DNA from 2 places in the Barrientosiimonas endolithica genome. Region 1 is predicted to be linked to the other one. Evidence: riboswitches for the same ligand, from Rfam matches in the RefSeq annotation. Region 1 holds a riboswitch; the other holds the start of a gene.

Region 1 (3,572 bases):
TTGGCCGGGGAGCTCTTGGCGGCCTTCTTGGCGGTGGTCTTGGCCGCGGCCGTCTTGCTCGTCGCGGTGGTCTTCTTGGCGGCGCTCTTGGGCGCGGCCGACTTCGCGGCGGTCTTGGTGGTCGCGGACTTCGCGGTGTCGGCCTTCTTGCCGTCGACCGGCTTCGCGGCGGACTTGGCGCTCTTGGCCGGGGTCGCCTTGGCGGTCTTGGACGCCGCACGCTTGGTGGTGCTCTTGGTCGTCGAGGCCGGGGCCTTGGCCGACACGGTGCGCTTGGTCGACGTCGCAGGCACGGCCCGTCGGCCGTCGCCGGCGTCGCTGTCGGCAGGGGGTTCGACGCTGAAGTCACGAGCAACCTTCCGTCACGGGGCGGCGCCGTCTGGGCACCACGAGACACCGCCGGTCGGCGGCGCCCGAGTTGTTGGGGGTGGAGCGGGCCTCGCGGTCTGGGATCAATGTTCGCCTGATCGGGGACCTGATGAACGCTGATCTCCTGAACGCTCCACGACCATTATAAAACGACGCACGGGACGTTCTTTCCAACCGCCCACGCCGTGGCGTTGTTCCACCGTCTCCGGCGGCGGGTCGGGCGGCCCCCGATCCCGACGTACGCCGGTGCCGGCTCGCCCCTCGGCGGCACCTCGGTCAGTCGGCGGCGTCGGCCTTGACCGCGAGCACCGGGCAGGCGGCGTCGAGCAGGATGCGCTGGGCGTTGGAGCCGAGGATCAGCTTGCCGACCGGGGTGCGCCGGCGCAGCCCGATGACGATGAGGTCGACGCCCTCCTTCTCGGAGACGGCGATGATGTCTTCGGCCGGGTCCTTCTTGTGCTCGATGGGGCGGCGCTCGACCTGCACGCCGGACTGCTCGGCCTCGGCGACGACGGCGTCGAGCTCGGACGACTGGCCGCCGCCGGAGTCCAGCACGATGAGCTGGGTGGACATCCGCCGCGCCTCGTCGACGGCGCGGGTCAGGGCGGCGCGCCCCTCGGCGGTCGGGACGAATCCCACGAGCACGGTCATCTCGAGCCTCCTGCGCTGCGGCGTCTCCGGGGCGTCGGCGCCACCGGTGCGGCTGACGCTACCCGACGCGGCGGTGGTGGCGGGAGGCCAATCGGGCGAGCTGGCCGGAGACGAGATCGGCGACCTGGTCGACCTCGACGAGGAACCCGTCGTGGCCGTGGGCCGACTCGATGACGGCGGCCGGACGGCGCCCGTGCGCGGCGGCCAGCTGCTGGGAAAGCTCCAGCGGGAAGAGCCGGTCGCTGTCGACCCCGGCCACCACGAGGTCGCCGGTGTAGCGGCGCAGCACCTTGGCGATGCCGCCGCGCCCGCGGCCGATGTCGTGGGTCGCCATCGCGCGGGTGAGCGTGACGTAGCTCCCGGCGTCGAACCGGGCGGACAGCTTGCGGGCGTGGTGGTCCAGGTAGCTCTCGACCGCGAACCGCCCGCCGCGCATCGGGTCCTCCCCGGCTGCGGCGAGCGCCCGAAGCGCTCCTCGAGCTCCGGCGCGCTGCGATAGGTCGTGTGGGCGATGCGGCGCGCGAGCCCGAGGCCGTGGTCGGGCGAGACGCCGCTGCGGTGGTAGTCGCCGCCCCGCCAGTCGGGGTCCTGCTCGATGGCCAGCGTCTGCGCCTGGCCCCAGGCGATCTGGTCGGCCGTCGCGGCGCCGCACGCGGCGACGACGGCGGCGGCGCGGGCGCGGTCGGGATAGGTCGCGACCCACTCGGCCGCACGCATCCCGCCCATCGAGCCGCCGATGACCAGCGCCCAGGCGGGGATGCCGAGCAGGTCGGCGACCAGCGCCTCGACCCGGACCTGGTCGCGGATCGTGACCTCGGGGAAGCGCGAGCCCCACGGCTGCCCGTCGGCGGCCTCGGTGGCGGGCCCGGTGGTGCCGCGGCAGCCGCCCAGCACGTTGGTGGCCACGACGAACCAGCGGTCGGTGTCGATGGCGGCGCCGGGTCCGACGAGCCCGGGCCACCAGCCGGCCGTCGGCTGCCCCGGACCGGGTGGGCCGACGACGTGGGTGTCGCCGGTGAGGGCGTGCTCGACCAGGACCGCGTTGCTGCCGTCGGGGGCGAGCGTGCCCCAGGTCTGGACCGCCACGACCACGTCGGGCAGCAGCCCCCGGTCTCCAGCGGCACCGAACCCACGCGCAGCCCGAACGCGTCGGGGTTGGTGCCCGCACCGAGCGGGACCCAGCACTCCGGGCGGCGGCCGTAGGCCGGGCGCGTCAGCGGGCGGTGTCGGTCCTGCAGCGTCATCGGCCTCGCTCCCGGTCAGGGGCTCGCACCTGTCGCTGCCCCGCGCTTGTCGACGGCGTCGCCGACCTTGTCCTCACCCGGGGCACCCCACCGCGGTGGAGGGTTGCCGCTCAGCCAGCCGGGGCTTGTCGCTGAGACTCTTGACGCGACCGACGCTAGCACCGGGCCGAGCGGTCAGACCGCCGCCTCTCGCGTCGTGGGACACAGGTCGAGCGGCCGCATCCCGTGGGTCACGACCTGCATCAGCAGCCCTGCCATGCGGTAGTCGGGGTCGGCCTCCAGGGCGCGGTCGAGCGCGACCAGCGCGAGCGCTCCCCCGCCGTGCGTCCAGCACCAGTACGCCAGCAGCGTGGCCGGAGCCGGCACCATCGGCTCCGGCGCGGAGCGCACCAGCTCGCGCAGCCGCTCGGTGACACGGGTGACCTCGGCAGGGGTGAGCACCCGGTCGTCGAACGGCACGGCGCCCGCCCGGCGGATCGCCCGCGTGAGGTCGGGGAACAGGCCGGGCACCGTCATCGGCGTCATCGCCAGCCAGCCCATCAGGTGGTCGCGCAGGTTCCGCTCGCGCAGCGTCATCAGCACCGTGCCGAGGTCGCCGACGGGCAGGTCGCGCACCCTCGGCGCGTCGCGCGAGGGGTCGAGCACCCGGGCGAGCGCCGCGGGGTAGTCGCCCCAGACGTACGGGTTGGGGCAGGCGAGCCGTCTCGCCGCCTGCGTCGACCGCTCGAGCGCGTCGAGCAGCGCTTCCCCACCGGCGGGGCCGACGTGGTCGGGGTCGGAATCGTCGCGATCGTCGTCGGGCTCGCCCCACTCCGCCGCCCACGCGTCGTCCCAGTCGTCGCACAGGTCGTCGTCGGCCGTGGCCTCGGCCCAGTCGGCGAAGCGGTCGTCGAGGTCGTCGAGCTCGTCCTCCTCGTCCGGGCCGAGCACGCGGGTCTGGACCCACTGCGCGACCGCGCCCGGGCGCAGCGGGGCCGGGCGCAGCGAGCGCACCAGGTCCTCGCGCTCGGCCGCGGGCGTGCGCTCCCCCAGCACGTGGTCGGCGACGGCGGGGATGCGGTCGGCGGCGGGCACCGGCTGCCACACCTCGCGCGGGCAGCGGCCGCCGCAGCGGCAGTCGTCGATGCACCACTGCGCGGGCCGGTCGCCCTCGGCGGGACGCACCAGCACGACGTGGTTGACGGGGTTCGCCGCCCGCAGCGCCTCGGCCGCCTCGTCGGCGACGGTCGCGACGTCGGGGGCGGCGGAGAACACCACGACGTCGTGCCAGGCGACACCGGCGCGCTGCATCATCTGCGTGACCTGGCG
Region 2 (3,572 bases), 1.4 Mb from region 1:
GTCGACACCGCCCTGGCCGACGGCGCGGTCGGCTTCCTGCTGAAGGACTCCGGACCCGACCTGCTGGTCTCGGCGATCCGCGCGGCGGCCAGCGGGGACGCGCTGATCAGCCCCGAGCTGACCGTGCGTCTGCTGCAGCGCACCCGCGCCGCCGGCTCGGCCGCGCCGGCCGTGCCCGGCGTCGCCGACCTGTCCGAGCGGGAGCTGGACGTCGCGCGCCTGGTGGCGCGCGGACGTACCAACTCCGAGGTGGCGGCCGAGCTGTTCATCTCGCTCGGCACGGTCAAGACCCACCTCGGCAGCATCCAGACCAAGCTGGGCGTGCGGAACCGGGTCGAGATCGCCGCCCGGATGTGGGAGTCGGGCCAGGTCTGAGCCGGCCTGGTCAGGCGGCGCCGCGCTCGGCGTCGGCCTCGCCCTCGAGCTCACGCACCAGCGGGATGACCTCCTTGCCGAAGCGCTCGACCTCCTCCTGCACGTGCAGGAAGCCGACGAGCAGCAGGTCGACGCCGACCTTCTTGTACTCGACGATGCGGCGGGCGACCTGCTCGGGCGTGCCGACGAGGCCGGTCTTGAAGCCGTCGTTGTACTGCACCAGGTCCTTGAAGTCGGAGCCGGCCCACATGCCCTTGCCGTCCGAGCTGGCCTTGCCGGCCTGCTTCACGGCCTCGCCGAACGCCTTGACCTTGTCCTCGTCGGCGTTGTCGATGATGTCCTGCACCACCTGGCGGGCCTCGTCCTCGGTGTCGCGCACGACGGCGAACCCGTTGAGCCCGAAGCCCGGTCGGCGGTCATGCTCCTGGCCGTAGCCGGAGACCTCCTCGACCTGGTCACGCACGTCCTCGACGGTGTTGCCGTTCATGAAGTACCAGTCCGACAGGCGGCCGGCCATCTTGCGCGCGCTGGTGGAGTTGCCGCCCTGGAAGACCTCCGGCGGCGTGCTCGGCTGCGGGCGGAAGGTGAGGTCGCGGGTGCGGTAGAAGTCGCCGCGGAAGGTGAAGTCGTCGGTGCTCCAGGCGCCCTTGAGCACCTCGATGAACTCCTCGGAGCGGCGGTAGCGCTCCTCGTGGTCCAGCCACGGCTCACCGAGGTTGGTGAACTCCTGCTTGAACCAGCCCGACACGACGTTGAGCGCGAACCGGTCGTTGCTCCACTCCTGCGCGGTCGCCGCGAGCTTGGCGAGCACCGCCGGCTGCCAGAAGCCCGGGTGGACGGCCGCGATGACCTTCAGCTTCTCGGTGTTGGCGAGCAGCAGCTGCGAGAACGAGGTCGACTCGTGCTGGGCGTCGGCGCCGTAGGACGCGAGGTAGCGCACCTGCGTCAGGGCGTACTCGAAGCCGTTCTGCTCGGCCACGCGCGCCGTGTCGATGTTGTACGCCGGTGAGTGGTTCGTGCGCTGCGGCAGCGTGCTCACGACGAGACCACCGGACACGTTGGGCACCCAGTAGGCGAACTTCAGAGGGTCGACAGACATGCGTGAAACTCCTTGTGGGGTTTGGGTTCTCGAGGTCCGGTGCGCTGCGCGCGACTCAGTCGAGCGCGCGGTAGACCGCGTCGTGGTGCACCAGCGGACGCACGCCCTCGGCGCGCTCGAGGTCGGTGACCTCCGCGGTCACGACGAGGCTGTCGCCGGCCTCCAGCACCCCGACCACGGCGGCCGACAGGCGCAGCACCGGGTCGGTGAGCGCGGGCAGCTCGTCGGCGTGCCAGCGCCAGGTGCCGTCGTAGGCGAACCGCTGGCTGCGGTCGGCGGAGAAGCGGCGGGCGAGGTCGGCCTGCCCGTCGGCGAGCAGGTGCAGGGCCACCCGACCGGACTGCTCGATCGTCGACCGGCTCGAGCTGGTGAGGTTGAGGTTGAACGACACCAGCGGCGGGTCCACCGACACCGACACCACGGAGATCGCGGTGAAGCCGACCGGCTGACCAGCGTGCGAGCTGGTGATGACCCAGGCGCTGCTGGCCGCCTGCCGGAAGGCCGGGCGCAGGTCGATCGGGGCGTCTCGTCGGGGCAGCACGGTGAGGGGTTGTGACATCGCGGAGCGTCCTCTCGGCCATCGGTCCTGGCGTTAGCACCTTCCTCGGGCGAGGCGGTTGCTGCGGCGTCGACGAGCCAGGTCTCTCAGCAGCTCTGGATGGGATAACGAGACGTTATTGAGAGGTCCGTCAGTCGGGCAAGCCCTGTCCAGCACCTGGGACCAGGGCCAGCCCGTCGGCCACCACGCGTCCGGCGTGGATCACCGTGCGGTCGGTGCCGCGGTCCATCACCGCCGAGGTCACGGTCTCGCCGTCGACCAGCAGCAGCTCGGCCGGGTCGCCCACCTCGAGACCGGGCCGGTCGGCGACGCCGCCGAGCCGCGGCGCGGTCGCGTCGAGCACCGCCGCGCCGCCCACGGTCGCGATCGCGACGCAATGCTCGATGAGCTCGTCGGCCCGGAAGCCGTGGGTGAACGCCAGCTGCCAGGTGCGCTCGAGCATGTCCGCGTTGCCGTAGGGCGACCAGTAGTCGCGCTGCCCGTCCTCCCCCAGCCCCACGCGTACGCCCGCCTCGGCGAGCGCCGTCAGCGGCAGTCCCTGCTGCCTGGCCGGGGCGACGGTGGCCATCGCGATGTCGAGCTCGGCGAACGTCTCGACCAGCCGCCGGGTGGTGGCCTCGTCGACCGAGCCGAGGTCGTACGCGTGGGACATCGTGACCTGCCCCTGCATGCCGAGCGCGCGCACCCGCTCGATCACCAGGTCGGTGCTGAACACCCCGAGGTGCCCGGGCTCGTGCAGGTGAATGTCGATCGGGACCTGGTACCGCTCGGCCAGGTCGAAGACCACGTCGAGGTGGCCCTTGGGGTCGCGGTCGAGCGTGCACGGGTCGATGCCGCCCATCACGTCGGCGCCCTGGCGCAGCGCCTCCTCGAGCAGCGGCACCGTCCCCTCCTCGCGCAGCAGCCCCGCCTGCGGGAAGGCGATGACCGCGACGTCGCAGCGGTCCGCGTGGGCCTCCTTGGCCCGGCGCACCGCGTCGAACCGCTCGAGCCCGGCGTCGACGTCGATCTGGGCGTAGGAGCGAACCCGCGTCGCGCCGCGGGCGATCATCCGGCCGAGGGTCAGCTCGGCCCGCTCGGCGACCGGAAGCTCTGCCGAGCGCCAGTTGGCGCGGTCGTTCATCACCATCGGCCAGATGCCCGGCGAGCCGGTGTGCTCGCGGAACGGCAGCCCGATGCGGGTGGAGTCCAGGTGCACGTGCACGTCGGAGAACGACGGCAGCAGCAGCCGGCCGCGTCCCGGCACCACCTGTGGCTCGACCCCCTCGGGCAGCGCGGCCACGATCCGGCCGTCGAGGACGGCGACGTCGGTCGCGCTCCGGCCCCACGGGCGTACGTCGGTGATGAGCAGGGCGGTCATGCGGGCTCCTCGTCGGTGGGCTCGGTGCGGGGTCCGGGGGTGGTGGGCCAGACGGTAGCCGCCGAGGTAAGCCTCGACGCCCGCGTGGTGATCGTCGCGCTGATGACGCTGACGGGGTCGTTCGTGCTCGCGGCACTCCTGGCCCAGAGCGTGATCCACCTGTGAGGTAGCGTCCGAAG

What was found. A riboswitch is a leader RNA that binds a small molecule or an ion and turns the genes downstream of it on or off. The one in region 1 is predicted to bind S-adenosylmethionine.
Region 2: linked by a shared signal. The riboswitch ahead of QUE40_RS13230 (flavin reductase family protein) and the one ahead of QUE40_RS18935 (alpha/beta fold hydrolase) in region 1 are both predicted to bind S-adenosylmethionine.

What each region holds. Positions count from the first base shown of each region.
Region 1 covers NZ_AP027735.1:1,181,476-1,185,047, reverse strand. The annotation lists gene QUE40_RS06030 (RNA polymerase sigma factor) at 1-293, opposite strand, end outside; gene QUE40_RS18935 (alpha/beta fold hydrolase) at 646-2,106, opposite strand; SAM riboswitch class IV at 2,302-2,410, opposite strand; gene QUE40_RS06015 (DUF4192 domain-containing protein) at 2,439-3,572, opposite strand, start outside.
Region 2 covers NZ_AP027735.1:2,607,067-2,610,638, forward strand. The annotation lists gene QUE40_RS13220 (response regulator) at 1-375, shown strand, start outside; gene sfnG (dimethylsulfone monooxygenase SfnG) at 386-1,474, opposite strand; gene QUE40_RS13230 (flavin reductase family protein) at 1,530-2,033, opposite strand; SAM riboswitch class I at 2,049-2,139, opposite strand; gene QUE40_RS13235 (amidohydrolase family protein) at 2,164-3,393, opposite strand; gene QUE40_RS13240 (hypothetical protein) at 3,436-3,558, shown strand.